One region of the Paraburkholderia sp. 40 genome, then DNA from elsewhere that is predicted to be linked to it. Evidence: riboswitches for the same ligand, from Rfam matches in the RefSeq annotation. Region 1 holds a riboswitch; the other holds the start of a gene.
What was found. Region 1 has a riboswitch for thiamine pyrophosphate ahead of OKW28_RS33865 (FAD-dependent oxidoreductase). Riboswitches for the same ligand answer to the same signal wherever they lie in the genome.
Positions count from the first base shown of each region.

Region 2: linked by a shared signal. The riboswitch ahead of thiC (phosphomethylpyrimidine synthase ThiC) and the one ahead of OKW28_RS33865 (FAD-dependent oxidoreductase) in region 1 are both predicted to bind thiamine pyrophosphate.

Region 1 is NZ_JBNPVY010000004.1:2,602,741-2,618,807, reverse strand. It holds gene OKW28_RS33940 (glutamate synthase subunit beta) at 1-357, shown strand, start outside; gene OKW28_RS33935 (D-amino acid dehydrogenase) at 555-1,820, opposite strand; gene OKW28_RS33930 (MFS transporter) at 1,848-3,107, opposite strand; gene OKW28_RS33925 (tyrosine-protein phosphatase) at 3,462-4,337, shown strand; gene OKW28_RS33920 (ATP-binding protein) at 4,530-5,837, opposite strand; gene OKW28_RS33915 (response regulator) at 5,834-6,574, opposite strand; gene OKW28_RS33910 (hypothetical protein) at 6,967-7,158, shown strand; gene OKW28_RS33905 (DUF6726 family protein) at 7,213-7,371, shown strand; gene OKW28_RS33900 (hypothetical protein) at 7,375-8,088, shown strand; gene OKW28_RS33895 (flagellar basal body L-ring protein FlgH) at 8,200-8,871, shown strand; gene OKW28_RS33890 (response regulator) at 8,966-9,709, opposite strand; gene OKW28_RS33885 (hypothetical protein) at 9,811-10,479, opposite strand; gene OKW28_RS33880 (hypothetical protein) at 10,544-11,017, opposite strand; gene OKW28_RS33875 (SDR family NAD(P)-dependent oxidoreductase) at 11,223-12,029, opposite strand; gene OKW28_RS33870 (ABC transporter ATP-binding protein/permease) at 12,026-13,777, opposite strand; TPP riboswitch at 14,209-14,332, shown strand; gene OKW28_RS33865 (FAD-dependent oxidoreductase) at 14,555-15,691, shown strand; gene thiS (sulfur carrier protein ThiS) at 15,751-15,948, shown strand; gene OKW28_RS33855 (thiazole synthase) at 16,056-16,067, shown strand, end outside.
Region 2 is NZ_JBNPVY010000004.1:1,619,433-1,635,499, reverse strand. It holds gene OKW28_RS29220 (hypothetical protein) at 1-427, shown strand, start outside; gene OKW28_RS29215 (DUF3443 domain-containing protein) at 477-1,745, opposite strand; gene OKW28_RS29210 (DUF2844 domain-containing protein) at 1,815-2,279, opposite strand; gene bamC (outer membrane protein assembly factor BamC) at 2,678-3,913, shown strand; gene OKW28_RS29200 (DMT family transporter) at 4,084-5,010, opposite strand; gene OKW28_RS29195 (L-lactate permease) at 5,302-6,900, opposite strand; gene OKW28_RS29190 (hypothetical protein) at 7,196-7,687, opposite strand; gene OKW28_RS29185 (glycine zipper 2TM domain-containing protein) at 7,921-8,145, opposite strand; gene thiC (phosphomethylpyrimidine synthase ThiC) at 8,291-10,222, opposite strand; TPP riboswitch at 10,311-10,428, opposite strand; gene OKW28_RS29175 (GreA/GreB family elongation factor) at 10,569-10,973, opposite strand; gene OKW28_RS29170 (hypothetical protein) at 11,565-12,023, shown strand; gene OKW28_RS29165 (DUF1223 domain-containing protein) at 12,135-12,998, shown strand; gene OKW28_RS29160 (cytochrome b/b6 domain-containing protein) at 13,047-13,691, shown strand; gene OKW28_RS29155 (molybdopterin-dependent oxidoreductase) at 13,763-14,566, shown strand; gene OKW28_RS29150 (pentapeptide MXKDX repeat protein) at 14,659-14,901, shown strand; gene OKW28_RS29145 (EamA family transporter) at 15,338-16,067, shown strand, end outside.

The DNA.
Region 1 (16,067 bases):
AAGAACGGCAAGGTCGAGAAGCTGATCGCCGCGCGCGTCGAATGGAAGGACGGCAAGATGGTCGAAGTGCCGAACTCCGAATTCGAAATGAAGGCCGACCTCGTGCTGCTTGCGATGGGCTTCACGCAGCCGGTGTCGCCGGTGCTCGAAGCGTTCGGCGTCGACAAGGATGCGCGCGGCAACGTGCGCGCCACAACGGAGGGCGACAAGGCGTACTACACGTCGGTGAACAAGGTGTTCACGGCAGGCGACATGCGCCGTGGCCAGTCGCTCGTGGTGTGGGCGATTCGCGAAGGCCGTCAGTGCGCACGTTCGGTCGATGCGTTCCTGATGGGGCATTCGGAACTGCCGCGTTAAACGTCTTCAGCTGGTGTGCGTGCCTGGAGTTCCAGGCCGCGCGCGCCGGCCACGATTTGCAGGAAGACGTGGAGACGACAAGGCGCCCCATGAAGGGCACCTGTAGCGGGAAAGCAATGCAGTAAAAAAGAAACCGGGCTCGCCTGAAAGGGGGAGCCCGGTTTTCTTTTATCTCGTCGCGGTGCGTTATGTCCGCCTCATTGGCGATAGCGCGCGAGCGTCAGACCGTCGAGATCGATCTCCGGTTTGCGCTGCGCGATCAGATCCGCGACCACGCGCGCCGAGCCCATCGACATCGCCCAGCCTGTCGAGCCGTGCCCGAGGTTCAGCCATAAGTTGTCGAAGTTGCACGGGCCGAGCAGCGGCGCGCCATCGGGCGTCATCGGCCGGCGGCCGACCCAGAAGTGCGCGGAAGTCGGATTGGCCGCGTGCGGAAACCAGTCGCGCAGCACTGTGAGCAGCGTTTGCAGCGCCTGCTCGCGCAACGTCGTCTGGCGATTGCCGAGCTCCGCCGTACCCGCGATGCGCAGGTTGTTGCCGAAGCGCGTGATCGCCGTCTTCAGCGATTCGTCCATCAGTGCCGCCCGTGGCGCTTTTTCCTCGTCGGTCACAGGCAGCGTGGCCGAATAGCCCTTCACCGGATAGAGCGGCACCCTCACACCGAGCGGCGCGAGCAACGCCGCGCTATCGACGCCGAGCGCGACGACCACCGCGTCGGCCGGCAGCGTCTGCGCACCCCGCTCGCTTTGAATACGCACGCCGCGCACCGTCGCTCCCTCGACATCGAGCGACGTGACGCGCGTGTCGAAGCGAAAGCTCACGCCATTGCGTTCACAGATCGCGCGCAGTTCGCGGGTGAAGCGCGCGCAGTCGCCGGCTTCGTCGTCGGGCAGATAGAGGCCCGAGAACGGCGCCTGACGCGCCCAGTGCAGACCGGGCTCGATCTCCGCGCACTGCGCGGCGCTGACTTCCCGATGCACGATGCCCGCATCGCGCAGCACAGCGAGCGCCGGCTGCGCGAGTTCGACGTCGTACTCGCTGCGAAACAGTTGCAGATAGCCCTGGCTGCGGCCGTAGTCGAACGGATGACGGCCGCGGAATTCGTGCAGGCAAGCGCGGCTGTAGTACGCGATGCGCTGCATACGCTGCTTGTTCACGCGAAAGCGGTCGAGGTCGCACTCGCGCAGCCAGCGCGCGATCCAGCGCCATTGGGCCGGATCGAGCGTCGGCCGGAAGATCAGCGGCGAGGCCGGCTTGAACAGGTACTTGAGGATTTTCGCCGGCATGCCGGGCGCGGCCCATGGCGTCACGTAGCCCGGCGCGATCACGCCGGCGTTGCCGAAACTCGTGGACAGGGCGACGTCGGGTTCGCGCTCGATCAACGTCACGTCGCAGCCTTGCTGGCACAGATAAAAAGCAGTGGCGACGCCGATGACGCCGCCGCCGAGTACGATCGTTTTCATGATTGGGAACTGCGGTTTCAGACAATCTCAAGCGGCGGAGCCGGCCGCCCCGAGTACCTTGCCCTTCGTTTCCGGCAGGCACAACGCGGCGACGATCACGAGCAGATACCCCGAGCCCGCGACGATGCCCATCGCCTTCACGAGCGTCATCGTCTGTGCGAAGGTGCCGACGAGGATCGGGAAGAACGAACCGAGCCCGCGCCCGAGGTTGTAGCAGAAGCCTTGCCCCGAGCCGCGGATTTCGTTCGGATACAGCTCCGACAGATACGCGCCGATGCCCGCGAAAATCCCCTGCACGACGATGCCGAGCGGGAAGCCGAGCGCGAGCATCATCGCGTCGGTGATCGGCAGCATCGTGTAGACCATGCCGAGCACGAACGAGCCGACCGCGAACAGCACGAACGACGCGCGCCGGCCGATCCTGTCGCACAGAATCGCGCCGACGATATAGCCGGCGAACGAACCGACGATCAGCACGATCAGATAGCCGCTCGTATTGAACACCGACAGATGGCGCTCCGTCTTCAGATAGGTGGGCAGCCACGTCGTGATCGCGTAGTAGCCGCCGAGCATGCCGGTGCACAGCGCGCTGCCGAGCACAGTTGTCTTCAGATGCTCGGCTGAGAAGATCTGCATGAAGTGCGACGTGTTGATGCCGCTTTCGCGCGCGCGACGCGTCGCGACAAAGATGTCGGGGTCGCTGACGTTGCGGCGGATATAGATGATCCATGCGGCGGGCAGCAGGCCAACCCAGAAGCACGCGCGCCACGCGTACTGTTCCGGCAGCAGCGCGAACGCCGCCCAGTAGACGATCGCCGCGGCCGCCCAGCCGAACGACCAGCTGCTCTGCACGGTGCCGACCGCCTTTGCGCGATGCTGTGGCGAGCGGATCGTCTCGGCCATCATGATCGTCACGACCGACCACTCACCGCCGAAGCCGATGCCCTGCAGCGTACGCGTCGCGAGCAACTGCCAGAACGACTGCGTGAAGCCAGACAGGAACGTGAAGATCGCGAAGGTGGCGATCGTCCATTGCAATATACGGATGCGGCCGTGGCGATCGGCGAGAATGCCGGCGAGCCAGCCGCCGATCGCCGACGAAATCAGCGAACTGGTGGCGATCATGCCTGCTTCGCTTTTGCTCATGCCCCACGTCGCGATCAGCGTCGGAATGAGGAACGAGTAGATCATGAAGTCGAACGCGTCGATCGCGTATCCGCCGAAACCGGCGAATAGCGTGCGATGCTCGCGCGGGGTCAGCTCGGTGAACCATTGGAGAGAAGACATGTTTTGTTGTGGTCTCCAGGTTTCTTGTGCCTGCGGGGGCCGGATGGGTGGGTGTCCGTATTCTACGGGGATGCGGCGTCGTGAGGCCAGTTGGGGTCAAAAAGGGCGTGCGCGCGGTAACGACCGATAAGGCACCGCAAGGGAACGGAAATCAGTGGGCCAACCGCACCCTCTTTTTTCTTACTATCCCCTACGATGTAGCGCAAAACTTCTTGGTCAACGTTAAACTGCGTCTGCAGCCCCGGCTGCCCCACGCAATCCTCCTATACACCTGTCGCCCCGATGTCCGTTACCGCGAAAAACCGTTCGCCTATCCGCGCCCTTGCGAGCACGACCGTGCCCGTGGAGCGCGGCATGCCCGGCGAAGCGTCGGCGGCGCGGCGACGCTTTCTGAGGGGTTCGGCCGGTGCGATGCTGGCCGCGGGTTTCGGCAGCACGCTGCTGTCCGCCTGCGGCGGTAGTCTCGAAGCCGATCAGCCGGCTACGCCCCGGCTCGTGTCGGTCAGCAACTTCCGCGATGTCGGCGGCGCGGGTGCCGGCTATCTGACCGTCGACGGCAAACAGATGCGGCGCGGCGTGTTCTATCGCGCGAACGCGCTGACGCTGAGCGGCACCGACACGGCGACGCTCGACAAGCTCGGTATCGTGTCGGTCTATGACCTGCGCACGCCCGCCGAAATCGCACGCATCGCCGACGTGCTGCCGAGCGGCGCGACATCCTCGACGCTGAACGTTCTCGGCATGAACGACTTCGTCGCACCCCCGGTCGATTCTCCCGTCGACGCCGTCGCGTTCATGCAGGCGCAAGCGCGCGGGTATGTGACGGGCGGCCCGCAGCGAGCCGCCTATGGCGCGTTGCTCGGCGCGCTCGCCGACGGCACGGGCGCGCAGCTATTCCACTCGAACGCGGGCAAGGATCGCGCGGGCTGGGTCGCGGCGCTGCTGCTCAGCATCGCCAACGTTCCGCTCGACGTGATCATGCAGGACTACCTGCTCAGCAACGTCTATCTCGCGCCATCGATCGCAGCGCAAACCACCACACTGCGCGCGCAGGAAGGCGCGGCCATTGCGACGGCGAGAGCGCCGTTGCTCGACGTCGACGAGAATTATCTGCAGGCGGGCTTCGACCAGGTGCAGGCGAGCTACGGCACGATGGCGAGCTACCTGACACAAGGCCTCGGTCTTTCCACGGCGACGGTCGACGCGCTGCGCAATCGGCTCGTGCATTGACGCGCTTCGCTGGCGCGCTTTGTTGGCCTTCCTGCAGCGCAAAAAAAAAAGTCCGCCGCAGAGGTGCGAGCGGACCGGGAAGGGCTGCATCGAGGTTGCCGAGGGCGACTATAAGGCCGCAACCCGCGCGACAGTCGATGCGGTAAGGGCAGGTAAGTGTCCGGTCCGCGCCGCGTTTGCCTGCGAGCATCCTTAAGACAGCGCCGGGTCCACCGGCAATTCCATCCTTACTTCGAGCCCCCCCTGCGCGTGATTGCGCACGAAGCAGCGTCCACCGCGATCGTGTGCGAGCCGCGCGACGATCGCGAGACCGAGCCCGCAATGGCCTTCGCCGCCGCGCGCGGCGTCGAGCCGCACGAACGGCTTCATCGCCGCGGCAATGCGGTCGTCGGGAATGCCGGCGCCGTGGTCGCGCACGCTGATCGTCCAATGACGGTCGTTGCACGCGGTCGAGATTTCCACCGGCGGCATGCCGTGTTCGAGCGCGTTGTCGACGAGGTTCGTCACCAGCCGGTCGAGCAGCGTGCGCGGCAGCGTGAACGAGGGGCCGGCGCGCAGATCGAGCGCGAACAGCGGGGTTTCGGCGGGGTCCGCCGCTTCGGCGGTTTCAGCGGCCTCCGCGTAATCGCCCGAGGAAAACTGCTCGCGCAAGAACTCGTCGACTTCGACGGGCGGTCCGGCGTCCGCCGATTGGCCCGCGAATTCGAGGAACTGCTGGACGATGTTGGTCAGGGAATCGACGTCGCGGATCAGGCCCGCGCGCTCGTTTTCGTCGACCAGCACGCTTGCGCGCAGCTTCAGGCGCGTGAGCGGCGCCTTCAGATCGTGCGCGACGCCGGCGAGCATCACCGCCTGGTCGTCGCCGGCTTCGTTCAGGCGCCGCATCATGTCGTTGAATGAGCCGATCAGGTCACGCAGCTCGCGCGGGCCCTGCACCGGCACGGGTTCGGGCCGGCCGCCCGAGCCGAACGCGCGCGACGCATCGGCCACGCGCGACAACGGCCGTTGCATCTGCCACACCGCGAACAACGACAGGATCAGCCCGGCGACCAGCATCGACACCGATTCGATCAGAAAACGCGGCGGCGGCGGCAGGTCGACCGGCACGACGACCCAGTTCGACTTGCCCGGGACCAGCACCCACAGTTGCGGCGGACGCAGATCGTCGACGGCGATCTGCGTGCCGGCCGGCAGGTTCTCACGCAGGTGCCGGCTCAGTTCGACCACCATATGCTCGTGCGGCTCGCGCAGATGCACGCTGGTCGGCATGTTCCAGGTGGGCACCAGATGCACGCGCATCGCCGGCGCGAGCGCGGCGCCCTTGATCGGCTCGCCGTTGATCGCCTGCAGCACGAGCAGAATCCCGCGCGCGAAGCCGTCGATTTCATGGCGCGGCGGCTGCATCGTCACCAGCACGAACCAACTCGCCTGAATCGCGAACAGCACCGCCGCCGACAGCAACGCCATTCTGCCGAACAGCGTGTTCAGCGGATTTCTCATGCGCTCGGGGCGGCCCCGTCCTCGAAGGGTGTGCCGTTGGCGTCGGGCACGAACACGTAGCCCTTGCCGCGCACCGTTTGCACGTAGCACGGGTTCGACGGGTCGTCCTCGATCACGCGGCGCAGGCGCCAGATCGGTACGTCGAGGCTACGGTCGCGGAACGCGAGGTTGTCGCGATGCACCAGATCGTGAATCAGCACGCGCGACAGCACCTTGTACGGATTGTTGACGAAGATCTTCAGCAGCGCGAATTCGCTGTCGCGCAGCGGCAGCTTGGCGTCGTCGCGGGTCAGCGAGCGCGTGGCGAAGTCCAGTTCGAATGGACCGAAGCGATAGCGCTTGCGTGCTTCGGGCGCGCTCGTGGTGGACGGCCCGCGCCGGCGCAACACGGTCTGGATCCGCACGAGCAGTTCGCGCGGATCGAAGGGCTTGGTCAGATAGTCGTCCGCCCCGAGCGACAGGCCGACGATGCGGTCGGCCACCGTGCCGCGCGCGGTCACGAAGATCACCGGGATGTCGTCGCCGGCGGCGCGCAACGCGGTGAGCGCGCGCAGGCCGTCGGTGTTCGGCATCATGATGTCGAGCACGACGACCGACGGCCGCTCACGCTCGAGACGACGCTGCAAATGGGTGCCGTCATGCAGCACGGACGCATCGAAGCCGTTCGACTGCAGAAACTTGCAAAGCAGATCGCGTACGACCGGATCGTCGTCGATGATAAGGACCTGTGGATTCATGGCGAAATTCTAGACTGGCCCGCCCAACGCGCGACCGGGCATTTCCTTACCAACGCTTACTGTGTGCCGCTCGGTGCTGGCGGGCTCGCGCCGGGGCTGATCAGCGAAGGTTCAGCGCTTACTTTAGCACTGCCTGATCCGGCTCTGCGCGACGACAGGCACGCGATGACAACGGTTGGCAAGCACTCGAAAGCCCTCGCAAGCCCCGGGAACGGATCGTAACAACCGCGCGAAAGCGTGCTTTGCTTCGCCCATCGTCGGCACCCGCGCGGCGCGATGATTCGTTCCGCAGCAAGTCGCGCCGCACGCCGAACGAGGCCCGCTGCCTCGGACGACGGCACGCGGCGTTCAACCGACACCGGTGCGCGATGCGCACCTTCGCGAGGTCCATCATGACGATCCACAATACGCTCAGTTCCACGCCTTTCTCCTCGCTGGCGAATAAGCCGGCCACGGAGAAATCCGCCAGTTCAAGCTCCACGGGCGCAGCGGCGAAATCGCAGCAGAGCGCCGGGCTCGGGCAGCCTGCACTGCCTGCGCCGGGCACGGGGCTCATCGGCCATCTGGTCAACACGACTGCGTGAGTCGGCGAGGTCCGCGTGCCGTTATCCAGAACTACTGAGCAGCGGCGGCGCGCCGTGGCGTGGCTCGTTGCCGGCGCGCTGCTGTTGCCGCTCGGCGGCTGCGGCGCCGCGGCGCTGCCGTGCCGGGTCACGGCGGCGACCCTGAAAGTGCTGCCGGTCGTCGGCCATGCGGCGGCGACGCCTTTCGACATGTGCGCTTCCGCGATCGATTGAATCATGACGCTCACCCGGATGGTTGGTGCACTGATGCTGCTCGGCGGCGTGCTGTCGTGCGCCGCGCATGCACAGCTCGTCGCGCGCAGTGCGAAGGCGGCCAGCGCGGCATCGAATAGCGTCGTCACCGACACGCGGCGGCGCTCGCCGGACGCGCCGTTTTCGTTTCGCGGCGTCGCGCTCGGCATCACGATCGACGAATTCCGCGCGGGCTCGACCGTGCGCGCGACGCCGGTCGGCAGCGTGCCGATCTGCGAGACGGACGTGCAGGCCGGAGCGCTCGGCATGCGGCTGAAGTCGCACGATAGCCTGAGCGTCGCGTGCCGCTGGGCGCATCGCGATGATGAACGCTGGGCGGTGTCGCAGGCCGTGGTCGATGGTGCGCCGGCGCTCGAACACGTGATGCGCTTCGCGCGCATCGACGGGCAGGGCGCGCTGCGTCTCTATGAGATGTCGTTCGTGATCGACGAACTGACCGCGGAGGATCTGCGCGTCGCGCTCGAGGATCGTTACGGGCCGCCGCGTCTCGCGACCCGCAACGCGGCGGCGCCGGGCGCGATGCCGATGTACGTATGGGAGAACGCGGTGAGTTCGATCACGCTGTGCTTTCTGCCCGGCAGCCGCAACGGCACGCTCACGTATCTGCTGAAGGGCTCGGATGCGTGGATGAAAGCGGTCGTGCGGCAGTGGCAGGCGAGCGGCGCCGACGCGGGCTGACGATTGCCAGGCAACCCTGATTACCGGTGCGATCCCAACGCCGAAACCGGGCGGTGTCCGGATAGGCCGCCTCACTTCGACTCCTTTCATCCTTTCCGCCACGGAGCCAGCATGACCGCGCTACGTCTCACCCTCGTGCTCGGCGCCGCGAGCTGTCTCGCGGCCTGTTCGAGCGCGCAGACCAGGTCGATCGTCGAAACGCCGATGGCGCCGCCGCTCGCGTCCGCACCGTTGAACGTCAACACGCAAGGCGCGATCTATCAGGCCGGCACGCCGCTGCTGCTGTATGAGACGCCGCGCGCGCAGCACGTCGGCGACGTGCTGACGATCCGGCTGTCGGAATCGTATAGCGGCAACAACAGCGCGAGCGCGTCGGCGAACCGCACGAGCAGCATCACCGCGACTGCCGCGGATCAATCGACGAATGCCGCCGCGCGACTCGCCAAACTGTTCAACATCGGCTCCGCCAGCACCGACTACAAAGGGCAGGGCAATCTGAGCGACATCAGCGACATGACGGGCACGCTAGCCGTGACCGTGATCGGCACGGTGTCGGGCGGCAATCTCGTCGTGTCAGGCGAGAAGGTGATCGCGATGAGCGGGACCCGCGACCGTCTTCGACTCTCGGGTATCGTCAATCCCAAGGACATCGAAGCAGGCAATTACGTCGCGTCGAGCAAGGTCGCGAACGCGCGCATCGAGCAGGCGGGCCTCGGCATGGTCAACGATGCGACGACGATGGGCTGGCTGCAGAGGATGTTTCTGAGTGTGCTGACGTTTTGACCGTCAGCCGGGTCAGCGCGATGCGCGCGACACCGCGCCGCGCGTTACGTGCGACGCGTGGGCGGCATCAACCGGCTTCGACCATCAGGCGCCGCTAACCGAGCGGCGGCGCAAGCCCGCGTTCGGCCGCGCCGATCTCGCCGTCCGGCACGAACACGTAGCCGCGTCCCCACACGGTCTGCACGTAGCGCGGTTCCGACGGGTCCACTTCGATCAATCGACGCAAGCGCCAGATCGATACGTCGAGACTGCGATTGCGATGCGCTTCGCTATTGCCGTGCAGTTTTTCGAGCAGCTGCGCACGCGTGAGCACGGTCATCGCGTGCGTGACGAACACTTTCAGCATCGCGAATTCGCTCGAACGCAGCGTGATGCGTTCGCCGTCGCGGCGCAGTTCGCGCGCGGGGAAGTTCACGTCGAAGCGGCCGAAATGATAGGGCGCGCGCTGTTCGGGCGCGCCCGGCGCGATCGAGCCGCGACGCCGCAGCACGGTGCGAATCCGCGCGACGAGCTCGCTCGGTTCGAAAGGCTTGCCGAGATAATCGTCGGCGCCGAGTTCGAGGCCGATCACGCGATCGATTGGATCGGCGCGCGCGGTCAGCAGGATCACGGGAATGTCGTCGCCGGCGACACGCAAGGCGCGCAGCGCGCTGATGCCGTCGAGCTCCGGCATCTTGATGTCGAGCACGACGAGCGCGGGACGCTCCTGCTGCAATCTGCGCTGCAACGCCAAGCCATTTTCCAGCATGGCGACCTTTAAGCCGCGGCCGTGCAGATATTCGCTGACGAGCTCGCGTACGACGGGATCGTCATCGACGATCAGGATGGTCTGGTTCATTCAGGTCATCTTAGTGATGCGCACGGGCCGCGCAAAGCGTATACCGCTTTCCAATCCTTTCCCGTGTAAGGCGCTGCAAGCGAAAGCAAAGCCGCGAGCACTCAGTGGGGCGGCGGGAAGGCCAGCGAGGTTTGCAGGGTCTGCCGTTGCTGCGCTTGACGCGGGAAATCGGTCCGATCGACCACCATCCGCTCGATCAGTCCGCCGAGCTTGACCGAGGCCGACGAAAAACGGTCGGTGTTCAGGCCGCCGGTCTGATAGCGCGCGGTGACCAGAATGCGGCCGCTCTGGATCAGCGTCAGATCGATGATCGACAGGTACTGGATCGATTCGTCGCTGAACGAGCGGTGGCCATAGTCGATCGCGGCGTTGTAGACGAGCCGCGCTTCGCAGCCGGCCGGCGAGGTGCCCGGATTGTAGACGTCCGAACGAATACCGCGCCGCTCGAGCGCGAACTGCAGCGCCGGCACGAAATCGCCGACCGACACCGTCGGGTTCACTTCGATGCAGAGGTGCTGCAAATCCGCGGGGCGCCCGTTGACGAAGGTCGGCGACGAGTAGTTCGACGCGATCGCGTAGCCGGCCGGGATGACGGAGCCGGTGGCGTCGGCGGCCTGGATCAGCGTCCAGGCGCAGCCGTCGAGCGCGAGCGTCAGCGTCGCGGCGAAGGCGGCGAGGGCGCAACGACGCCGGCATATCAGCGAGGCGACCGGACACAGGCGCGAATGCCTGGTTGCCGCTGGCGCGCGCACGGTCGGCGACGAGGTCATGAGGCAGCGCCCGATCCCGGTCACGAAGTGCGATGGAGCATCAAAAGCAGCGACGGCCGCGCGCTCATCGCGTCACGCGCAGTCGCAGTTCGTTCTGACCTTGCACGCTCGCGGTGACGTTCACGCGACGGGCGTCGGTGGTCACGACGAAATGCTGGCGCACGGGTGTGTTGACGTCGTGCACGACGCGCGGAAAGCAGGCGGCGATGTCGGCGCCGAGTTCTTCGAGCGGATCGTTGATGACGCCGTCGGCTTGCCAGTGCGCGCGCCAGTGGCAGTCGTACGCGTGCGGGCTGGCGCGGCAATCGTCCGTATTGGATACGCCCGGCAGTTGCGCGGCGGTCTCGTTTGGCAGTCGCCGGAAATCGCTCGCATCGACGATGTGCGTGAGCGCCGCGCAGATATCGGCGGGTTGGTTCGGCACGGTCGTTTGCGCGGCATCGACGGCGTTCGTGAGCAGCAGCGCCGCGCCGCAGGCGAGCGCGATGCGCGGGAGCAAAGACGGGAGCAAAGGTGAAACACGGCGAGCGAATGACATGGGCGAGGAGTCCGAAGAGCGGTTGCGATGAAAGACGTGACTGACATCAACGAAGGCCGGCGCATGGCGCGGCCCGTACGACTATCGTCGCTGCTCGCAGGCATTTTCAAAGCGCGGAACAGCTTGCGCGCTCCGCAAATGCTTTCGAACTCTTCTCGTGTCTTTCCGGATGTTGCGTCCGGAGGTGCCGGCGCGCAGGCGAGGCTTAACCGAGCGTCAAGCCGCCATCGATGTGAATCACCTGGCCGGTGATGTGGTGGCGTGCCGCGTCGGACAGCAGGAATGCGATCAGCGCGGCGACGTCGTCCGGTTCGGCAACATGACCGAGCGGCGTGGCTTCGGCGGCGTGCGCCCACACGGCCGCGTTGTCGGCGCTTGGGCCGCGATCCTTGCGCGTGTAGCCCGGCGCCACGCAATTGACGGTCACGCCGAGCGGCGCGAGCTCCGCGGCCGCCGTTTTCGCAAGCGCTTCGAGTGCCGCTTTCGCGGCCGCCGTCGCGGCGAATGGCGCATCCGCGCGATAGCGATGCGCGACGAACGAACTCAAGGCGACCACGCGACCGCGCTTCGATGTTTCGAGCGCGGGCATCGCGCGCCGCACGAGCGCGGCGAAGGCGGCTGGCATCGCGGCGAAGGCGGCGCCGAAGGTGTCGGGATCGAGCGCGGCCAGCGTTTGGCGCTGCGCATGGCCGGCGTTCGCGACCAGTTGATCGAGTGCGCCGAAGCTCGCAAGCGTCTGATGGATCACGTGCTCCGCCGCGCCGCGCTCGGCGAGGTCGCCGAACACGGTCGCGCAGCGTGCGCCGCTTGCCGTGCAGTCGGCGGCAACCTGCACGAGCCGTCGACGGGAGGCGTCGTCTGCGCCGCGCGCGTGCAGCATCAACGACGTATGCGGCGCCGCGAGGCGCCGTGCGAGCGCCGCGCCGATGCCGGAACCGGCGCCGGTGATCAGCACGACGCGAGCGGCGGCGCCGTGCGCTTCGCTGACGTGAGCGCCGCTCGCGTCGCTCACGCCGCTACCGCTTCGACAGAACGCTCGACGTCGAGCGTTTCGTCATGGAACGCTGCGAGCGATTCGCGATGCGCGACGCTGACGATCGCAGCCTTCGGCAACCGCTCGGTGAACAGCCGATAGAGCCGCGCCTCGTTTTCCGCGTCGAGCGCGCTGGTCGCTTCGTCGAGGAACAGGTAGTCCGGCTTGTGCAGCAGCACTCGCGCGGCGGCAAAGCGCTGCTGCTCACCCGGCGACAGCACGCGAGTCCAGTGCGCCGTTTCCTGCAGACGGTCCGCGTATTCCGACAGATGGCAGGTGATGAGCGCGTCGCGGCATTCGTCGTCGCCATAGGTGTCCGCCGCCGACGGATACGCGAGCGCCGCCTTCAGCGTGCCGATCGGCATGTAGCTGACCTGCGGGATGAACATCATGCGCGCGTTGACCGGTGCGTCGATCGAGCCATCGCCGAAGGGCCACAGGCCCGCGAGCGCGCGCATCAGCGTGCTCTTGCCGGCGCCCGACGGACCGCGCACGAGCCAGCGCGAGCCCGGCTGGATCGCGATATCGCGGATGCGCGACAGTGGGTTGCCATTGGGCAGCGCGAGCTGGAGGCTGTCGGTGGTAAGCGTGTTGCTGTCGACGAAATGCAGATTGATGCCGCCATGTTCCGTGGCCGGCGACACCGATTCCTTCAGACGCGGCGAATGCACGACGCGCTTGAATTCGCGCAACCGGTTCACGGTCGCGCGCCATTCGACGAGGCTCGTATAACTGTTGATGAACCACGAGAACGAATCGCTGACCGTGCCGAACGCGCTCGAAATCTGCATCAGCACGCCGAACGTGAATGCGCCCGCGAAGTAGCGCGGCGAGGCGACGACGATCGGGAAAATGATCGCGATCTGGCCGTAGAAGCTCAGCACGAAGGTCAGGCGCTTCGTGTACTTCATTACCTGCCACCAGTTGTCGCGGATGCGGCCGAACAGCGTGCGCGCGTTCGTCTTCTCGGTTTCCATGCCGTTGTAGAACGCGATCTGCTCGGCGTTCTCACGCAGCCGGATCAAGCCGAAACGGAAATCGGCCTCGACTTTCTGCGCCTGATAGTTGATCGACACGAGCGGATGGCCGACCTTCTGCGTGATGAGCGAGCCGACCACCGCATACAGCGCGGCGGCCCACACCATGTAGCCGGGGATCTGCAGCGGCATGCCGCCGAGCGAGATGCTCAACGCGCCCGCGAGCGACCACAGGATCGTGATGAACGACACGAGCGTGACGACGGTCGACAGCAGATCGAGCGTCAGCGACAGCGTGGTGGTCGCGAACGACTGCAGGTCGTCGCTGATCCGCTGGTCGGGGTTGTCGGCGAGGCGGTCGCGCTCGATGCGGTAGAACGCGCTGTCGTTGAGCCACTCGTTCAGGTAGCGGGTGGTCAGCCACTGGCGCCAGCGGAAGCCGAGCATCTGGCGCAGATAGCGTCCATACACGGCAAGGATGATGAAACCGAACGCGAGTCCGGTAAAGATCATCAGCAGGTGCGGGAAGTCGTGGACGTTCTTCGCCTGCAGCGCGTTGTAGAAGTCCCTGCTCCAGCTATTCAGGCGCACGTTGATCCAGACGACGAGCAGGTTCATCACGATGATCGTGACGAGCAGCCCCCACGCGATGCCTCGTTCCTCGGAAACCCAGTAGGGCTTGATCAGGGTCCACGCGGAGACCGTTTCGTCGGGCGGCAGCGCGGGGCTGGCGGAAGTATGTGGTGTCATGAGCGTCCTGATGAAGTGCTGACCCGAAGTGCCATTCCGGCGTACGGGTCCGATCTGGTTGACCCATGTCGGGCGATCCCGCGAACAGCAGGCTCCTTTGCGAGGGCGTGGCTGCCGCGGGTCTGCGATACCTGGCCGGGCATCGCGCCATCACGCTCGATGAACGCGAGTCCGGACGGGCGCCCGATTCTGGCGTGACGCCCTTAAGCGAAAATTAATTTTCGGGGCCGGCATCCGCTGGGGTGCCGCCGCCACGCATGCGGCCACGAGCGCCGCGCGCGCCGCGTTTTTGCGGCACCGGTCACGGCATTGTGCCAGAGCGCCGGGCCGCTTCGCACCGGCATCTCGACAGACGGTGCCAGATCAAAATTGGGGTGGCGACCGCGGAGCGCTGGTTTGCGGGCGCCGCGCCTTTTATGGTCTAATGACCTGCGACGAAACAGGGGTGCTTCGCCCACAGGCGGCATGACTTTCATGCCGGGACGGCGAGGCTGAGAGAGACCCTTTGCACCCGATCCGGGTAATACCGGCGCGGGAAGTTTCCGGAAGCAACCGTCTTCCATTCCCCGCCGGGCGGCGAGCGCAGCTCACATGTGCACGTCGTGACCGGCCGGCTTCACCCGCCGGTTTCGTCCTGGGTACGTGCGTTTTTTGGCCGTACGGAAAGGACTCGATGACCGCCTATTCTTCAGACATGCATTTTTCCCTTCGTCACGCCGCCTCGGGCGAGCCGTGCCGTCTTGGTTTTGCCCACCGCAGTCGAACGGAGCGCGCGCGATGAACCGTCCCGCCCGACCCGATTTCGCCGTGCTCGGCGGCGGCCTGTGCGGCCGGCTGGTCGCGTGGCGCCTCGCTGGCGACGGGCATCGCGTGGCGCTCTACGAGCGCGGCGATGCCACCGGTTCGCAGGCTGCCGCGTGGGTCGCCGCCGCGATGCTCGCACCGCTGGCAGAGGCCGCGAGCGCCGAGCTGCTGATCACGCGGCTTGGCGGGAGTTCGCTCGAAAGCTGGCCGCGCGTGCTTGCCGAACTGCCGGAGCCGGTGTTTTTCCAGCGCAACGGCACGCTCGTCGTCTGGCATCACGCGGATCGCACCGAGGCGCCGCTATTCGAGCGGCGCGTGCGTGCGAACGCGCCGGCCGAGTTGCTCGACGGCGGCTTCGTCGCGTTGGCGGGCGCGCAGCTCGGCGCCGCCGAACCCGCGTTGGCCGGCCGCTTCAGCCAAGGCTGGCTGCTGCCGCGAGAAGGCCAGCTCGACAACCGCCAGGTGCTGTCCGCGCTCGCGGCCGGGCTTGCCGAGCGCGGCGTCGACACGCACTGGAACACGCCGATCGAGGACGCATCGCTGCCCGAGGCCGGCATCACCATCGATTGCCGCGGGCTCGGCGCGAAGCCGGTGCTGCCGACGCTGCGCGGCATCCGCGGCGAAGTTGCGCGCGTGCATGCGCCTCACCTGCAGCTGACGCGCCCGGTGCGGCTACTGCATCCGCGTTACCCGCTGTATATCGCGCCGAAGCAGAACGGCCTCTACGTGATCGGCGCGACCGAGGTGGAGGGCGAGGACATGTCGCCCGTCAGCGTGCGTTCGGCGCTCGAGTTGCTGAGCGCGGCGTTTTCGGTGCACCCGGGCTTCGGCGAGGCGCGCATTCTCGAGCTGAATTCGCAGTGCCGGCCGACCTTGCCCGATCATCGTCCCGCGCTGCTGTGGGACGGCGCGCGCACGCTGCGCGTGAACGGCCTGTACCGGCACGGCTACATGATCGCGCCCGAAGTCGCCGACGAAGCCGTGCGCTTCGCGAGCGCGCTGCTCGACGGCCGCGTCGGTGATGCCGACGCATTCGCCGGCTGGCGGCGCGACTCACGCTGGAGCGAGCTGTTCCAGCAGCATTTCGCGCGCGAGCCGGCCCGAGCGTAGCGGCCAACGTGCCGCGCGCGATGCCGCTTGCGCCATCGATTGAACCGTATTCGAACACCATGGACATTCATATCAATCAGAAGCCGTTGTCGCTGCCCGAGGGCGCGACTGTCGCCGATGCGCTCGCCGCCTTTGGCGCACGTCCGCCGTTCGCGGTCGCGCTCAACGGCGATTTCGTCGCGCGTGCGCAGCATGCGGCGCGCGCGTTGCAAACGGGCGACCGGCTCGACGTCGTGCAGCCGGTCGCGGGCGGCTGAGCGCGACCGCGCCAGCCTGTCGCTTACCGAACGCAACAACCGTCGCCGAAAACCCATTGCCGCAACGCGGTCGGTTCTAGCCGCGAGGGCAAACCAGGATGATGCAAATGACTTCTCAC
Region 2 (16,067 bases), 980 kb from region 1:
CTCTATCGCCTGTGTCGCGAGCGCCGCGGCGCTGCTGGCGGCCTGCACGATCGGTACCCGCAATTCGAGCGCGTGCGAACAATTGATGCGCAGCAAGCTGGCCGAGGCGTCGTCGGGGATGTCGTCGGATACGCTGCGGGTCACGCATCGCGGGGCCGCGATTCGCGGCTCGCGCGTCGTGGTGGAGGGGACGATCGACCATCGGGTAAGCGCGTCCGAGGTGGCGGTCTCCGCGCCGCTCGCGGCATCGGCATCGCAAGCGGCGACGGACGTCAATGTGGCCGCGAAGCAGGCCGAGCCGAAGAGGGTCAGCACGCCGGCCGCCGCCGAGTGCACGTTCCACGGCGAAGAGCTGGACGTATTCCGCTGGCTCGCGCCGGCAAAGCTGGCCGCGCCGGCCGCGCAACCGGCCAGCACGGCGGGCTGAGTTCCCGTCCGCGTCTCGCGGCATCGCTGCGCATCCAACCCAATCAATCTCAGAACGCGTAATACGGCCCCTGGCCGGCCGACGTATTGCGGGCCGCAATCGCCGTGTAAATGCGTTTGCCGTAAAAGAACGGCAAGCCCCAGCCGAAGCCCTGACTCGAATTGCCGGCGAGATTGTCGAAAGCGTTGTTCGACGATGAGAACAGCGTGCTCGAATTGGCTATGTCGAATGACACCGTGCTCGACACGCCATCGATGCCGGTGATCGACGCGCTCGCCGACTGCGTCGAAGTCGGGCAGTACCAGAAGCCGCACAACGGGAACTGCGTCGAGTGGAAGAACAGGCCGTTCGAGCCGCTGTCGAGATAGCTCACCGCATAGGTCTGACCGCCCGAGTTCGTCGTCACGTAGCCGGTCGCGGCGTTCGCCTTCAGGACGTTCGGGCTCGTCAGCGTGTTGTTCGACTGGGTGCCGATGCCGAAGATCAACGAGCCCGACACGCTGGCCGCGCCCGCATCGGCGACGGCCGGCAGCTCGATCACGACGCCGTTGTTGTCGAGCGGGAAGCTGCTGACCGGGTTGGTCACCTGCTGTGCGAGCGGCTGCGCGGTTGCGGTGCAACCGCTCGTCGTGCAGCTGTAGTACCAGCGCGGCAATGCGGAGTTCGAGCAGCCGTTGCCGCAGTCGACCGGGAACAGGCCCACGCCGAGGATCCCGTTCGAGTGCAGGCTCGACACCGTCAGCAGCGACGCGCCGGCGTTCGCGCAGTCGGTGGGTGCGGCGGGCAGTGCACTGTCGGCGATTACCTGGATCGGAATCGATGACGCCTGTTGGCCAGCCATGCGTACGTCCGCGTTGCGGATCGAGCCCCACGCATAACCGCTGCCGAACACCGCGCATTCGGCGCTCACGCCGCCGCCCGCGGCGATGGTCGGCAGCGACAGGGTCGTCGGCAGCGCCGATGCGAGGATGCGCAGGCCGTTCGAGCCGGTGTCGACCTGGATGTCGTCGATTGTCGCGCAGTTGCTGGTGCCGGCCTGGCAGACGGTGACGCTCGTCGTCAGCATGTTGCGCGTATTGCCGGGCGATACGCCGACCGTGACCAACTGCACGTTGGGCGTGGTCGATTGCGGCACGTTCGCGCTCTGCGTCGTGTTCGACGCGCTCGTGGAACTGGCCGACGAGGTCGGCGCGGTCGCGGACGGCGTCGAGCCCGAGCCGGACGAGCTGGACGAGGAACTGCCGCCTCCGCCGCCGCAGCCGACGAGGGCCACGCAGACGATCAGAAGCAGGGCATGGAAACGCAAGGCGGATTTCATGGCGTGGCGATCCGTCGGGTGGAACTCAGGCGTGAAGGGGGCGCGAGCGACGCGTGCGGGGCGCACGCGTTACTGGATGTCGTCGGAGGTGACGCCGGCGGGCAAAGCCGCCGGCAGCCACGCGCGGCCGACGTAGCCGCGCATCGGTCCGCCGGACTCGACGATCACGTCGGCGCGCGTGACCCGCGACGAATGCAGATTGCCGCTGCCGGCCGCCGCCGCGGCGCCTGTCTTGTACGAGTCGCCGTATTTGCCGAGTAGCGCGTGCAGATCCGGCATCGTCGGGCCTTGCCACGCGTAGGCGACGATCAGGCCGGTGCTGGTCGCGTATTCGTTGATGGTCGTATTGCCAGCGTCGGTCCACGTGCGCTCGCGCAGTGCGCCATTGAGCAGCGTGCGCGGCGCGCTCGCGCCCGAAACCGCCTGGCTCGGCATCGTGCCGCCCAATTCGGCATGCGCGCCGAAGCTCGCGCAGCACGCGACGACGGCGATCGCCGAGGCGATCGCGGATGGATTGAGACAGGACTGGGACATGAGGCCTTCCTCGTTTGGCGCCGGATTTTTTATTGAGATAACTCGATTAACCTGGCGCCGGTTTTTTCTGGTCTTTGCACATCGCGGCGGACAGGACCGCGCGCCATGTTTAAAAACAAGCCGCATGCAGACCGGAAGCCCTTATTCGGCGGGCCTCCGGCAAAGACTTGGGAATACTCCCAATGTCAACTCGAAAGTGTTATTGAGTGTTAAATTTACCTCATAAGAAGGCAAATATCATGACGGGCGCGGACTTTTTTCCCGTGGTCGCTTCGTAGCCGTGGCATGCGGCGATTCGCGGGCAAACCCCAGTTTTTGCACAGGCCTCGCCGGGACCGGTAAAATGTTGGGTTGATCCACGGAAACTTGCCGTGGCGTAGCGGAAGGATTCCCCGAACATGACTGATTTTCGTCTCACCAAGCGGTTCGCAGTAATGCTCATGGCAGGCGGGCTGGTCGCCGGCTGCGGCACCTCGTCGCCGACCAAAATCGACTATAGGAGCGACTCCCGTTCGAAGCAGGTATCGCTTGCCGTACCGCCGAACATGATCGACGAGACGGCCGATCAGCGTTCGCTGCCGCCGCAGGGCGGCGAAACCTCGCTGTCCACGCTGAAACACGTGCAGGCACAGGCGCCGGCCGGCGACGCGGTCGCGGTCGTGCCGCCCGTCCAGGGCATCCACATCCAGCGCGACGGCACCGAGAGCTGGCTCGTGATCGACAATAAAACGCCCGATCAGGCCTGGCCGCAAATCCGCCGCTTCTGGCAGGAGCAGGGCTTCCTGCTCGTCGTCGACCAGCGCGACAAGGGCGTGATGGAAACCGACTGGAACGAAACCCACGCGCAGATCAACGACGGCTTTATCCGCAACACGCTGTCGAAGGCCATGGGCAACAGCTACGTGAGTTCGGAGCGCAACAAGTTCCGCACGCGTCTCGAAGCGGCGCCGAAGGGCGGCACCTATGTGTTCGTCAGCCAGAAAGGCATGCGTGAGGCGATCACCGGTACGAACAACGAGTCGACCCAGTGGCAACCCAAGCCGAACGACCCGGCGCTCGAGCAGGAATATCTGAAGCGCCTGATGGCCTCGCTCGCGCGGGCCGATTCGGGTAGCAACGCGGGTGGCACACAGAACGCCGAGCTGTCGCCCGCGGGCACGCAGATCGCGCCGAACGCGGCGACGGCGGGTGCGAAGTCGGCGACGGCCGCCGTTGTCGCGCAGAACGTCGCGCTCGCGGCGCAACCGCCTATGCCGGACGCGGATTCGGCCAACAACACGTCGGCGCAGCTTTCATCGACCGAACTCACGCTCGCCGAGCCGTATGACCGCGCGTGGCTGCGCGTGGGCCTCGCGCTCGATCGCAGCAATTTCACGGTCGACGATCGCGACCTGAGCCGCGGCCTCTATTTCGTGCGCTACGTCGATCCGAAGGATATGTCGTCGGCCGAGCAGGGCTTCTGGAGCCAGGTCTTCCACGGCAAGAAGGAGAAGGTCGCCAGGCAGTATCGCGTGAACGTGCGCGCGGTGACGCCGAACCAGACCCGCGTGGCCGTGGTCGACGACAAGGGTCAGCTCGACGAAAGCTCGCAGGCCAAGCAGATCATGAGCCTGATGGCCGACCAGCTGCACTGATACGAGAGCCTTGCGGCCGACGCCGCCGGTTCGACGAAACCGCCCGGAGAAATCCGGGCGGTTTTTTTTGACTATGCATTTGACGCGCGAAGGGCGCGCGCGTGAGCCGATGTAACGTGACCGGATCGGCAAGCCGCGACCCGGCGCGGTTGCCGATTGACTCCGTGCGCTCAGGTATCCGCGCGCCGCGTCCCCATCCACGGCAAGCGCTTGACTACGCCGGTCGCCAACGCGGTGCCGACCAGAATCACCGCGCACCCTTCAAGCATGCCGGGCGACACCGTCTCGCCGAGAAACAACGCGCCCCACAGAATGCCGAAGATCGGAATCACGAAGGTCACGGTGATCGCGCGCGTCGGCCCGGCGACCGCGATCAGATGGAAGAAAAGCATGTACGCGATGCCGGTACAGGCGACGCCGAGCGCGATCACCGCGCCCCACGCGCGCAGCGAGATCGGCGCGGCGGGCCAGTAGATGACCGCGAGCGGCAGCAGCACGATCGTCGCGCCGATCATCGTGCCGGTCGCGACGGTCAGCGCGTCGACACCAGTCAGGTGACGCTTCGTGTAGTTGGCGGCGATGCCGTAGAGCAGCGTCGCGCCGAGCGCGGCGCCGGCCGCGAGCGCGACGCTCAGCGGCGAGGCGGCCGAGCCGGCCGGCGCCGCGATCTGATCCCACACGAGCATCAGCACGCCGAGAAAGCCGACCACGAGACCGAGCGTGCGCAGTACGCTGAGCCGGTCGCGCAGCCACAGGAAGCCGACCAGCGCGCCCCACAGCGGCGCGCACGCATTGATCACCGACGTGACGCCCGCCGACAGCGTCAGCTCGGCATACGCGAACAGGCAGAATGGTGCCGCCGAATTGAGGATACCGACCACGAGCAGCGGCACTGCGCGCGTGCGCAACACGGTGGCGGACTGTTGCAGCGGCCGTCGCGCGATCAGCACGATCGCGAGAAAGAGTGCGCCGATGCCGACGCGCAGCGCCATCAGCGGCGCGACGCCGAAGTCGGTCACGCCGACGCGGATGAACAGGAACGATGCGCCCCACAGGGCAGCGAGGATCAGCAGTTGCAGCAGGTTTCTGGTTTTCATTGGAATGGCGCCACGCGCAGTTGAGTCGGGACGCCAGCTCATCGTAACAGTGCGATCGCGCGAATCGTTTCAGTACAGGATGAAACGGCAAGATCCGGGAGACCGCCGCGTCCGGTGAGGTCGATGGTAAGCGCTGCGAGGGCGCGCGCCAAACGAGCAATTCTCACCGATATGTGAGAAAAATTGCGATCAGGCGGAACGGCAGTGGGGAGGGATCGGAAACGGCGCCCGCGATGCGCGGGCGGCCGTCCGAAAAGATGTGAATTGCATTGCGCCGTTACTGGCGCGGCCTCAATGCGGAATCATCCATTGCAGGACGTTCTGCTGCGCCCAGACGAGCACGCCAAGCAGCACCGTCAGCAGAATCGAATGTTTGAAGGTCTTGGCGAACACGACGCCTTCCTTGCCCTTCAACTCGGTGGTCGCGACGCCGGTCGCGATGTTCTGCGGCGAGATCATCTTGCCCATCACGCCGCCCGACGAGTTGGTCGCCGCCATCAGCACCGGATTCAGATTGAGCTGGTTGGCCGCGACCACCTGCAGATTGCCGAACAGCGCATTGCCCGACGTATCGCTGCCCGACAGGAACACCGCCACCCAGCCGAGGAACGCCGACACGAGCGGAAACAGCGGCCCGACCGACGCAACGCCGAGACCGAGCGTGTAGGTGAGTCCCGAGTAGTTCATCAGGTAAGCGAGGCCGACGATCGTTGCCACGGTCAGGATCGCGATGCGCGTTTGCACCCACGTATCGGAGATCGCCTTGCCGAACTCGGCGGGCGAGAGCCGTACGACGAACGCCGTGATGAGCGCGGCGACGAGGATCGCGGTACCGGTCGCGAGCGGCTGGAAGTCCCAGATCGCGCCGTACGGCGTGTTGTAGAGCGTGATGAACACGGCCTTGTCGAGACCGGGCCACGACACCTTGATGTCGCCGATCGTGAAGATCCTCGCGATCGTCCAGATGATCACGACGACCGACACGATGATCCACGGATACCAGCCCTGTGCGCCGCCGATCTTGCCGCGCACCTCGCTGACGCGATCGACGTTGACCGCGAATTTCGGATCGACGGCGGGCTTCCAGACGCGCAGGAACGCAACGGTGAGGATCAGAGAAACCAGCGAAGACAGCACGTCGGTCAGGCTGTAGTTCACGAAGTTCGAGACGACGAACTGGGTCAGCGCGAAGCTCAGGCCCGAGACCAGCAGCACCGGCCAGATCCGCAGCATGTTGCGAAAACCCGCGTACACGCCGATCACATAGAAGGGCAGCAGGACCGCGAAGAAAGGCAATTGCCGCCCGACCATTTTCGCGAGCACGTCGGACGGCAGATGCGTGACCGCGCCGAGCACCGTGATCGGCACGCCGAGCGCGCCGAATGCGACTGGCGCGGTGTTGAAGATCAGCGTGAAGGTCAGCGCTTCGAGCGTCGGAAAGCCGAGCATGATCAGCAGCGAGCTCGTGATCGCGACCGGCGTGCCGAAACCCGAAATGCCCTCGAGCAGCGCGCCGAACGAAAAGCCGACCACGACGAGCACGATGCGCCGGTCGTTCGGCAGGTTGTCGATCATCCACAGGCGGAAGGCCTCGAAGCGTCCCGAGCGCTGCGCGATGTTGTACAGCAGGATCGCGGTGAACACGATCCACATCACTGGCCAGATCGCGAACACGACGCCAGCCGCGACCGAGTTGAACGCGAGCCCGACCGGAAACTGCCAGACGAAAATCGCCACGATCAAACCAATGATCAGTCCCGCGAGCGACGCTTGCCACGCGGGCCTGCGCGCCCAGCCGAGCAACGCGAGCACGACGATGATCGGCAGCGCGGCGACGATGAACGACGGAAAAAGCGAATTGCCAACCGGAGTGAGTAGTTGATGAAACATCACGTCTCCTTCGTTGTTGTGTAATTCGACGCGGGGGATTGCGCATGACGGCGCGTCGCTCTGACACGGCGGACGCTCGCAAGTGGCCTCGACAAAGCGGCGTCGCCCGATTTAAGCGGGTGCTGCATGAAACCTTCCAAGGATAGAGCGCCCTATCGGCGCGTCAAGCCGGGAAAGTACGGGCGGGGTATGCGCGGCGGAGGGCGATACGCGCGGAAAAACGACTCATGAAGAAGCGCGCGCGCCGGCAGTTGAAGTGCCGGCGCGTGCGCGCTCCGCGACGAAAGAGGACAGGTCAATGCGAGTGGCCGCCCCCATGACCGCCCCAATGGCCGCCCCAATGACCGCCCCAATAACCGCCAATGCCGATCGCAATCGACGGTCCGTAGTAGGCGGGGTAGCCGTAATAAGCGGGATAAGGATAAGCCGGCGGCGGATAGTAGGCGGGATAAACCGGCGGCGCCGCATACACGGGCGCGGGGACCGCATAACCGGGCGGCATGTCTTGCGGTGCGACCTGCATTTGCGCCTGGGCTTGAGGCGGCTGCTGTTGATCGGTCGCCGGCGCGGTTTGGTCGGCTGCGGTCGCGGGCGCGGTCGAATAGTACGACGGGTAATAGCCGGCGGGATAGTAGCCGGCGGGGTAATAGCAGCCTGCAAAAAAGAGACTCGAGGCGAGCACGCAAATCGCGGTGGCGGGCCGCGCGAACCTTGCGGAAAAACTGGATGAATCGCGTGGCGTCGAGAGGCGCACCACGCAAAGATGGGTGACGAAGCGGGACTTCATGGCGCGCTCCTCGATGAACCGATGCCGCCTTGCGCGACGTCGTTATGAGGAGCTTACGCTCTTGCCGCGGCAGCGCTGTGGCAAAACCGCAACCGCATATTTCAGTCTATTTCCACGCGCGTCGTCGGGACGAGGGCGCACCGCATCCGCCGCCCTCGGCAGTCCGGATCGTGGTTCGAAAAAATCGTTTGCTGTCCTGTATGAATCGTTAGACACGTCATCGGACGCAACGCTCACTTGCCGACCTGGTTACCGATGACGCCGCCTACCGCCGCGCCGCCCAGCGTCGACCAGCCATTGCCGCCGATCGCCGCGCCGGCCGCGCCGCCGACACCCGCGCCGATCGCGGTATCGCGTGTGCGTGGGGACATGTCGCCGCATGCCGCGAGACCCGCGACAAGTGAAAGGGCGGCTGCGACCGTACCAAGACGAGTACCGGGATGACGGATCGAATTCATGATGCTGACTCCGCTCGTTGTTGGAAACAGATGTTTCTTTCTCTCAGCACGCAACGTGCCTGCTCGATGCGGTGGAATAAAAAAGCCCGCCATGCCGGCGGGCTTCGATACTGCAGTGCTGGTTAGCGCGAATCGCGCAACCCGCTCATTGCCGTTGATAAATCTCCGCGCCTTGCTTCATGAACTCGATCGACTTTACTTCCATGCCTTTCTTCAGTGCTTCGTCGTCGGTGAGGCCTTGTTGCGCGGCGAACTCGCGTACGTCCTGGGTGATCTTCATCGAGCAGAAGTGCGGGCCGCACATCGAGCAGAAATGCGCGACCTTGGCCGAATCCTTCGGCAGCGTTTCGTCGTGGAATTCGCGCGCCTTGTCCGGGTCGAGACCGAGATTGAACTGGTCTTCCCAGCGGAATTCGAAGCGCGCCTTCGACAGCGCGTTGTCGCGCACCTGCGCACCCGGATGACCCTTCGCGAGATCGGCGGCATGCGCGGCGAGCTTGTACGTGATGATGCCGGTCTTCACGTCGTCCTTGTTCGGCAGACCGAGGTGTTCCTTCGGCGTCACGTAGCACAGCATCGCGGTGCCGAACCAGCCGATCATCGCGGCGCCAATGCCCGACGTGATGTGGTCGTAGCCCGGCGCGATGTCGGTGGTCAGCGGCCCGAGCGTGTAGAACGGCGCCTCGTCGCACCAGTCGAGCTGCAGGTCCATGTTTTCCTTGATCAGCTGCATCGGTACATGGCCCGGACCTTCGATCATCACCTGCACGTCGTGCTTCCACGCGATCTGCGTGAGTTCGCCGAGCGTCTTCAGCTCGCCCAGTTGCGCTTCGTCGTTCGCGTCGTAGATCGAGCCGGGACGCAGGCCGTCGCCGAGTGAGAAGGCCACGTCGTAGGCCTTCATGATTTCGCAGATCTCTTCGAAATGCTCGTACAGGAAGCTTTCCTTGTGATGCGCGAGACACCACTTCGCCATGATCGAGCCGCCGCGCGACACGATGCCGGTCATCCGGTTCGCCGTGAGCGGCACATATTGCAGACGCACGCCCGCGTGGATCGTGAAGTAGTCGACGCCTTGCTCGGCCTGCTCGATCAGCGTGTCGCGGAAGATTTCCCAGGTGAGGTCTTCAGCCTTGCCGTTGACCTTTTCGAGGGCCTGATAGATCGGCACCGTGCCGATCGGCACCGGGCTATTGCGGATGATCCATTCGCGCGTTTCATGAATGTGCTTGCCGGTCGACAGATCCATCACCGTGTCGCCGCCCCAGCGGATCGCCCACGTCATCTTGTCGACTTCCTCGCCGATCGACGATGTCACCGCCGAGTTGCCGATGTTCGCATTGACCTTCACGAGGAAGTTCCGGCCGATGATCATCGGCTCGCTTTCCGGGTGATTGATGTTGTTCGGGATGATCGCGCGGCCGCGCGCGATTTCCTCGCGCACGAATTCCGCGGTGATTTCGGTGAGGCCGTTCGGACCGAACGCGCTCGCGCCGAATGCCTGGCCGGGGTGCTGACGCCCCATCATCGCGGCGAGCTTCGCGCCGTTCGGGCCGCTCGTCTTCAGGGTCTCGAGGTATTCGGCACGGCGCTGGTTTTCGCGAATCGCGATGTATTCCATTTCCGGCGTGATGATGCCTTGCTTCGCGTAGTGCATCTGCGTCACGTTCCTGCCGGCGATCGCGCGGCGCGGCGTGCGATGCAGTCCCGGAAAACGCAGCTGCGCGGTGGCCGGATCGGCGGCGCGCTCGCGGCTGAAGCTGCTCGACAGACCGGTCAGCGGCTCGGTGTCGCCGCGCTCCTCGATCCACGCCTGGCGCAGCGCGGGTAGACCCGCGCGGATGTCGATCTCCGCGTCCGGGTCGGAGTAGGGGCCCGACGTGTCGTACACGTAGATCGGCGGATTCTTTTCGCCGCCGAAGCTGTCGGGCGTGTCGGCCTGCGAGATTTCGCGCATCGGCACGCGGATGTCGGGGCGCGAGCCGCTCACGTAGACCTTGCGCGAATTCGGCAACGGCGCGACGGCGGCCTCGTCCACGTGGGCTTCGGCGGAAATAAACTTCGGATTGGCGTTCATGCAAGTCTCCGTACAAAGTGGGGCGGCTAAGCAGGAGACCGAGATGGAAGTAGTCGGAAATCGCGGAGAGGTGAGGCCCTTGAGGCTGGAGCGAAATCCGTACGCTTCCCTGCGCTGGCATTATCCAGATCAGGTTCAAAGGGTATTTCTCACCCACGCAACACGGACCTCCAGCTCCGCGCTACGCAGGACCCCCGCGTTAGCAGCGCACACGATACACCGCCCGCCCGCGGTTTGGCAACCTGTCTGAATGATTCAAAAACTGGTCCGGATGAAACCAGACATCTCCTATGCTTGATTCGAGATCGCATCAGACAGGGCAACTTACAGCGAGGGAACGGCCGGCTTACAGTGAAAAATCGTCGGCGGCTTCAGGCTGATACAGGATTTTGTCGAGCTTGAGCACTTTCTGATCGCCGCTGGGTGGCGTGAAGCGGATGCTCTCGCCGCGGCGCGCGCCGAGCAGCGCGAGGCCAGCCGGCGAGAACACGTTCAGGCGCCCTTGCCCGAAATCGGCGTTGGGCGGATAGACGACGGTCCATGTCATCTGTTCGCCGCTCGCCGTGTCGATCAGCGTCGCTTGCGAGTTCATCGTGACGACGTCGGCGGGGATGTCGTGCGAGTCGACGATCACCGCGCGTTCGAGCACATCGTCGAGCATGTGCTGCAACTTGGCGTCGGCGGCCGCGTATTTCTCGAGGCGGGTCACGTCGAGTTCGGTCAGGTAGCAGGTTTTGATCTTCTTCATCATCAGGACTCCGGATAAGGCGGTCATGGAAGGCGGCGTGCAACGACCCATGGGGTGGTCGGCGGATGAGTGGACGAATGGGAGAGCCCGGTGCCCGGCGACGCGGCCCTGGGTATTGGCGGGCTGCGTCAGCGAGGGCGCCGGGCGGCGTGAAGCGGGACCGTTCGGGACGTCTCGCCGGGGCCGTGCGACGCGACGTCCGCGCGCGCGCACTCGCCTGCGCGGCATGGGCGCAAGCGGGCGAGAGCACGGAAAGTCGGACGACGCAGAGAAGTCACGGGCAAAACGACCAGGTGTTGGGGAAGAGCGATCGAGAGGTGCCGGGCGACAAAGCGTGAGGCCGCGCGGCAGCAGAGAGACGAAAGTTTGATGTTAGCACGCTGTCTCACGCAGCTCCGTTTGCGACGTCGCGCCCGTCGATTGACCGTTTTTGTGCGGTGCGAGAAGAAAGCGGTGAGGTCCGCATTGCGTTCAAGCCAGTCAGAGGATTGCCGTTAAACAAAGTGCAGCGAACGCCGCACTCCAGCGAAGCGATTCGCGGGATGGCGCGTGAATGGCGCGAGGCGACTCGCGCCGATTGACAAAGAGGTGCACATGAAAGCGGAAAGCAGGCGGTGGCGAACGTTCGGTCGCACAGTCGCGGTGGTGGCATTGCTTGCCGCGCCGCTGGCGGCGCCGGCGGCATCGACGGTGACGGGCGGCGTGATCCGGTTCGAGGGGATGATCGTTGCACCGCCGATGCAGATCAGCGTGGATACGGCGCCCCCTGGCGTCGCCGTCGGTAGCGCGAGCGTCGCGGGTCAGCGCTTCTCGCGCACGGTGACGTTCAGCGCGCCGCCGGGCGTCGTCAGCGGGGCCGATGTCGCGCTCGAAGTGAACGGCGGCACGCAGTCGCGCGATCTGGTGGCGGCGCGGTTCGTCGATGGCACCGGGCGCGTCGCGACGGCCCGCGACGGCCACTACGCGGTCGATCGCGCGGGCGGCGTGCTGTCGCTGAACGCGAAGCGCACCGATACGGATACGCGCGTGATGGTGGTGGTCAGTTACGACTGAGTCGCGGGCGAGCTTTGGCTGGCTCATCCCACGCCGGAAAAAAATTAAAAGAGGCTTGTCATAACCGGCCGCGCGGCTCGACAAACGTGCAGATTACGATCGGAGCACGTCATGTCGACCGCGCACAATCGCTCGATACTTCAGCGCTTTACGACTTTTTCGACGCCCGCCGTCGGCCTCGCGCTTTTTCTGCTGAGCGGTTCTGGCATCAGTGCGGCCGACGCGGCCGGGCCCCTATGCGCCACGCACAGCCCCGCGCACCGCGTCGCGCTCGTCGAGCTCTACAGCAGCGAGGGCTGCGATAGCTGCCCGCCCGCCGACCGCTGGCTCAGTCAATGGAAAGGCGACGGTGCCGCGCACGGCATCGTGCCGCTCGCGCTGCACGTCGACTACTGGAACAGCCTCGGCTGGACCGACCGCTTTTCCCAGCATCGCTTCACCGAACGTCAGCAAACGCTGACGCGTCTCGCGGGCGCGCACACGCTCTATACGCCGGAAGTGTTCGTCGCGGGCCGCGAGCTGCGCGACTGGTCGCAACGCGACAGTTTCGAGCGCCGCATCGACGAGCTCGTCGCCGAACCCGCCCAGGCGAGCGTCGCACTTGCGCTGAGCCCGCGTGCGCCCGGCGCGTTCGATGTCGATGCGCAGTTCAGCACGACGGCAGCCGCCGCCGCGGGTGCGTTGAGCGCCTATCTCGCGATCTATGAGAACGCGCTGACGACGCAGGTCGGCGCGGGCGAAAACCGCGGCGCGACGCTGCATCACGAGCGCGTCGTGCGCGCCTGGTTCGGGCCGGTGCCGCTCGTCTCCGGTCACGCGCGGATTCATCAGGACATCGATGTACACGCTGCGAGCGTCGATGCGCAAGCCGATCCGAGCGCCAACGCCGCCGACCGCTTCGGCGTGGTCGCGTTCGTCGAAAGCGACGCGAGCGGCGACGTGCTACAAGCGACCGACCTTCCCGCGTGCCGTTGATCGACCTCGCGCGCGCCGTACTCACTACCGCTGCTCGAGGAGAGCCCCATGTCCACACCCCACGCCTTGCGCCCCAGCGCACCCGCCGCGCCCACCGCGCCGAAGCGCGGCGTCATTCACCCGCTGTGGCTGCGCATCACGCATTGGCTGAATGCGCTCGCCGCGATCGTGATGATGCTGTCGGGCTGGCGCATCTACGACGCGTCGCCGATCTTTCCGGCGTTCACCTTCCCGACCGCGATCACGCTGGGCGGCTGGCTCGGCGGCGCTCTGCAATGGCACTTCGCGGCGATGTGGCTGCTGGTGTTCAACGGCCTCGTGTATGTCGCGCTGAATCTCGCGAGCGGGCGCTTCGTGCGCAAGTTCCTGCCGCTGACGCCGCGCGCGGTACTGCGCGATTTCGTCGCCGCGTTGCGCGGGAAGCTTTCGCATGGCGATCTGCGCGTCTACAACGCGGTGCAGAAATTCGCCTACCTTTTCGCGATCGCCGATCTGATCGTGCTCGTGCTATCGGGGCTCGCGATCTGGAAGTCGGTGCAGTTTCCGCTGCTGCGCGAACTGATGGGCGGCTACGACAACGCGCGCATCGTGCACTTCAGCGCGATGTCGCTGCTGGCCGCGTTTCTCGCCGTGCATCTGGCGATGGTCGCGCTCGTGCCGCGCTCGTTGCTCGCGATGTTGCGCGGACGTTGAGCCCGCGGCTACCCACGCGCATGCTCACGCTCATGAAAACCGCAACGCGAATTCCCTACGGATACCGAATCATGAACAAGCCGATCGAAAATCCAGCCGACCAAACCACGCAGCGTGTGAGCCACAAGCTCGACCGCGCATCGATCCTGCTCGATGCGAAGCGCGAACTGGCGATGCCGTCGCGACGCCTGTTCGGCAAGCAGCTCTTGACGCTCGGCGGCCTGTCGATGCTGACCGGCTGCTCGCTGACCGACGACGCTTCCGTGAACCGTTTTCTCACCGCCGTGTCGCGGCTGAACGATCGCGCGCAGGCCGCGCTGTTCGATCCGAAGCAGCTCGCGCCGACCTACACCGAAGCGCAGATCACGCGGCCGTTTCCATTCAACGCGTACTACGGCATCGACGAGGTGCCGCACGTCGACGGCTCAGATTATCAATTGAAGCTGAGCGGCCTCGTGACCGGCCAGCGCGTGTGGACGCTGCCCGAGCTGTACGCGCTGCCTCACGCGGAGCAGATCACGCGACATATCTGCGTCGAAGGCTGGAGCGCGATCGGCCGCTGGGGCGGCACGCCATTCGGCGATTTTCTGCGGCGCGTCGGCGCGGACACGACGGCGAAGTACGTCGGCTTCAAATGCGCGGACGACTACTTCGAAAGCATCGACATGCCGACCGCTTTGCATCCGCAAACGCTGCTGACGTTTTCCTACGACGGCGAACGGCTGCCCGCGAAATACGGCTACCCGATGAAGCTGCGCATGCCCACCAAGCTCGGCTACAAGAATCCGAAGCACATCGTCGAAATATTCGTCACCAACACGTATCCCGGCGGCTATTGGGTCGACCAGGGCTACAACTGGTTCGGAGGCTCCTGACGCATGCGGGCGCACGCGCGCTTGCGGCAGCGGCTTCGGAAGCACGCCGGCTCTCGCCGGCTTCGATTCATCCACCACCAAGGAGTCATCCCATGAAGAAGATTGCAGTTACCACGATCGCGTTGTTGATGCTGGCAAGCGGCGGCACGGCCTTCGCGCAGGCGAGCGGCGCGATGTCCAACGATGAGATGTCGAAGAATGCGATGTCGAAAGATTCGATGTCCAAAGACAGCATGTCGAAGGACGGCACGAAAAAGGACACGATGAAGCACGACTCGATGAAAAAGGGCGGCGACGCGATGAAGCACGAGGCGTCGGGCGCGATGGGCAACTGAGTCGGCGCCGAGCGTGCTTAGCGATCCTGCCGATGCGCGGCCGCGCATCGAAAGGATCCGACACTGACCGCAAGCCGGGGATGCGTCCCCGGCTTTTCTGTTGCGGGAAACCAAAAAGTTACGATTCTGTCGCGTGGCGTTCTCGGCGCTTACTGCATAATGCGGTGCGCGCCGCGGCTTTGCCAACCTTGCCGCCGCGCAGCGCGGCCGCGTTGCATCGCGTCGTTTTGACCGACGCGGCCGCCACCGCCGTTTCTGGCGCTTCCGGCGCCGCCCATCGTCTTACCGTTCCACCGACATGTCCGCCAGCCTCGCCCGTCCGACCGCATCGCCGATGCGGTGCCCGCCATCCCGCCCGAAAGGTATCGACGCAGGCTCGGCGCCTCGCGGGCATCGAGCGCATCGCGCGGGTCGAGTGGCGACGGCGGGCTGAAGCATGTCGCTGCAACGTTCAGCTTTTTCTCCGCGTGGCTGGCCGCCGCGCCTGCCGCAGTCGCGCAACGGGCGGATCGTGCTCGCGCTTGCCGTCGTTTATCTGGTGTGGGGCTCGACGTACCTCGGCGTGCACGTCGCGCTCGGCTCGTTCCCGCCGCTGCTGATGTCGGGCTTGCGCAACCTGTTCGCCGGCATCGGTCTGTTCGTGTTCGCCGCGCGCCGCAAGCCGATCTGGCCGAGCTTCGCCGAAATCCGCAACGCGGGCCTCGTCGGCACGATGCTGGTGGGTCTGTCGAGCGGCATGCTCGCCTACGGCATGCGCACGGTCGGCACCGGCACCGCGGCCGTGATGGTCGCGACCGTGCCGCTGTTCGCGACCGTGATCGCGGCCGTCGCCGGACGCAAGATCGGCCGCGGCGAATGGTTCGCGGTCGGGCTGGGGCTCGCCGGCATCGTGATTCTGAGTCACGGCGACAGCACGCCGGGCTCGACGGGCGGCAGTCTCGCGATTCTGTGCGGCGCACTGTTCTGGGCCGGCGGCGCGCATCTGGCCGGGCAGCTGAAGCTGCCGTCGGACCTGTTTCTGTCGACCTCGCTGCAGATCGGCCTCGGCGGCGCGATCTCGACGCTGGTCGCGTGGGCGTCGGGCGAGCGGATGCTCGAGCTGCATTTTCTGCCTCTCGCCGCGTTCCTGTATCTGATGTTGATTGGGACGATGGCGGCGTACGTCG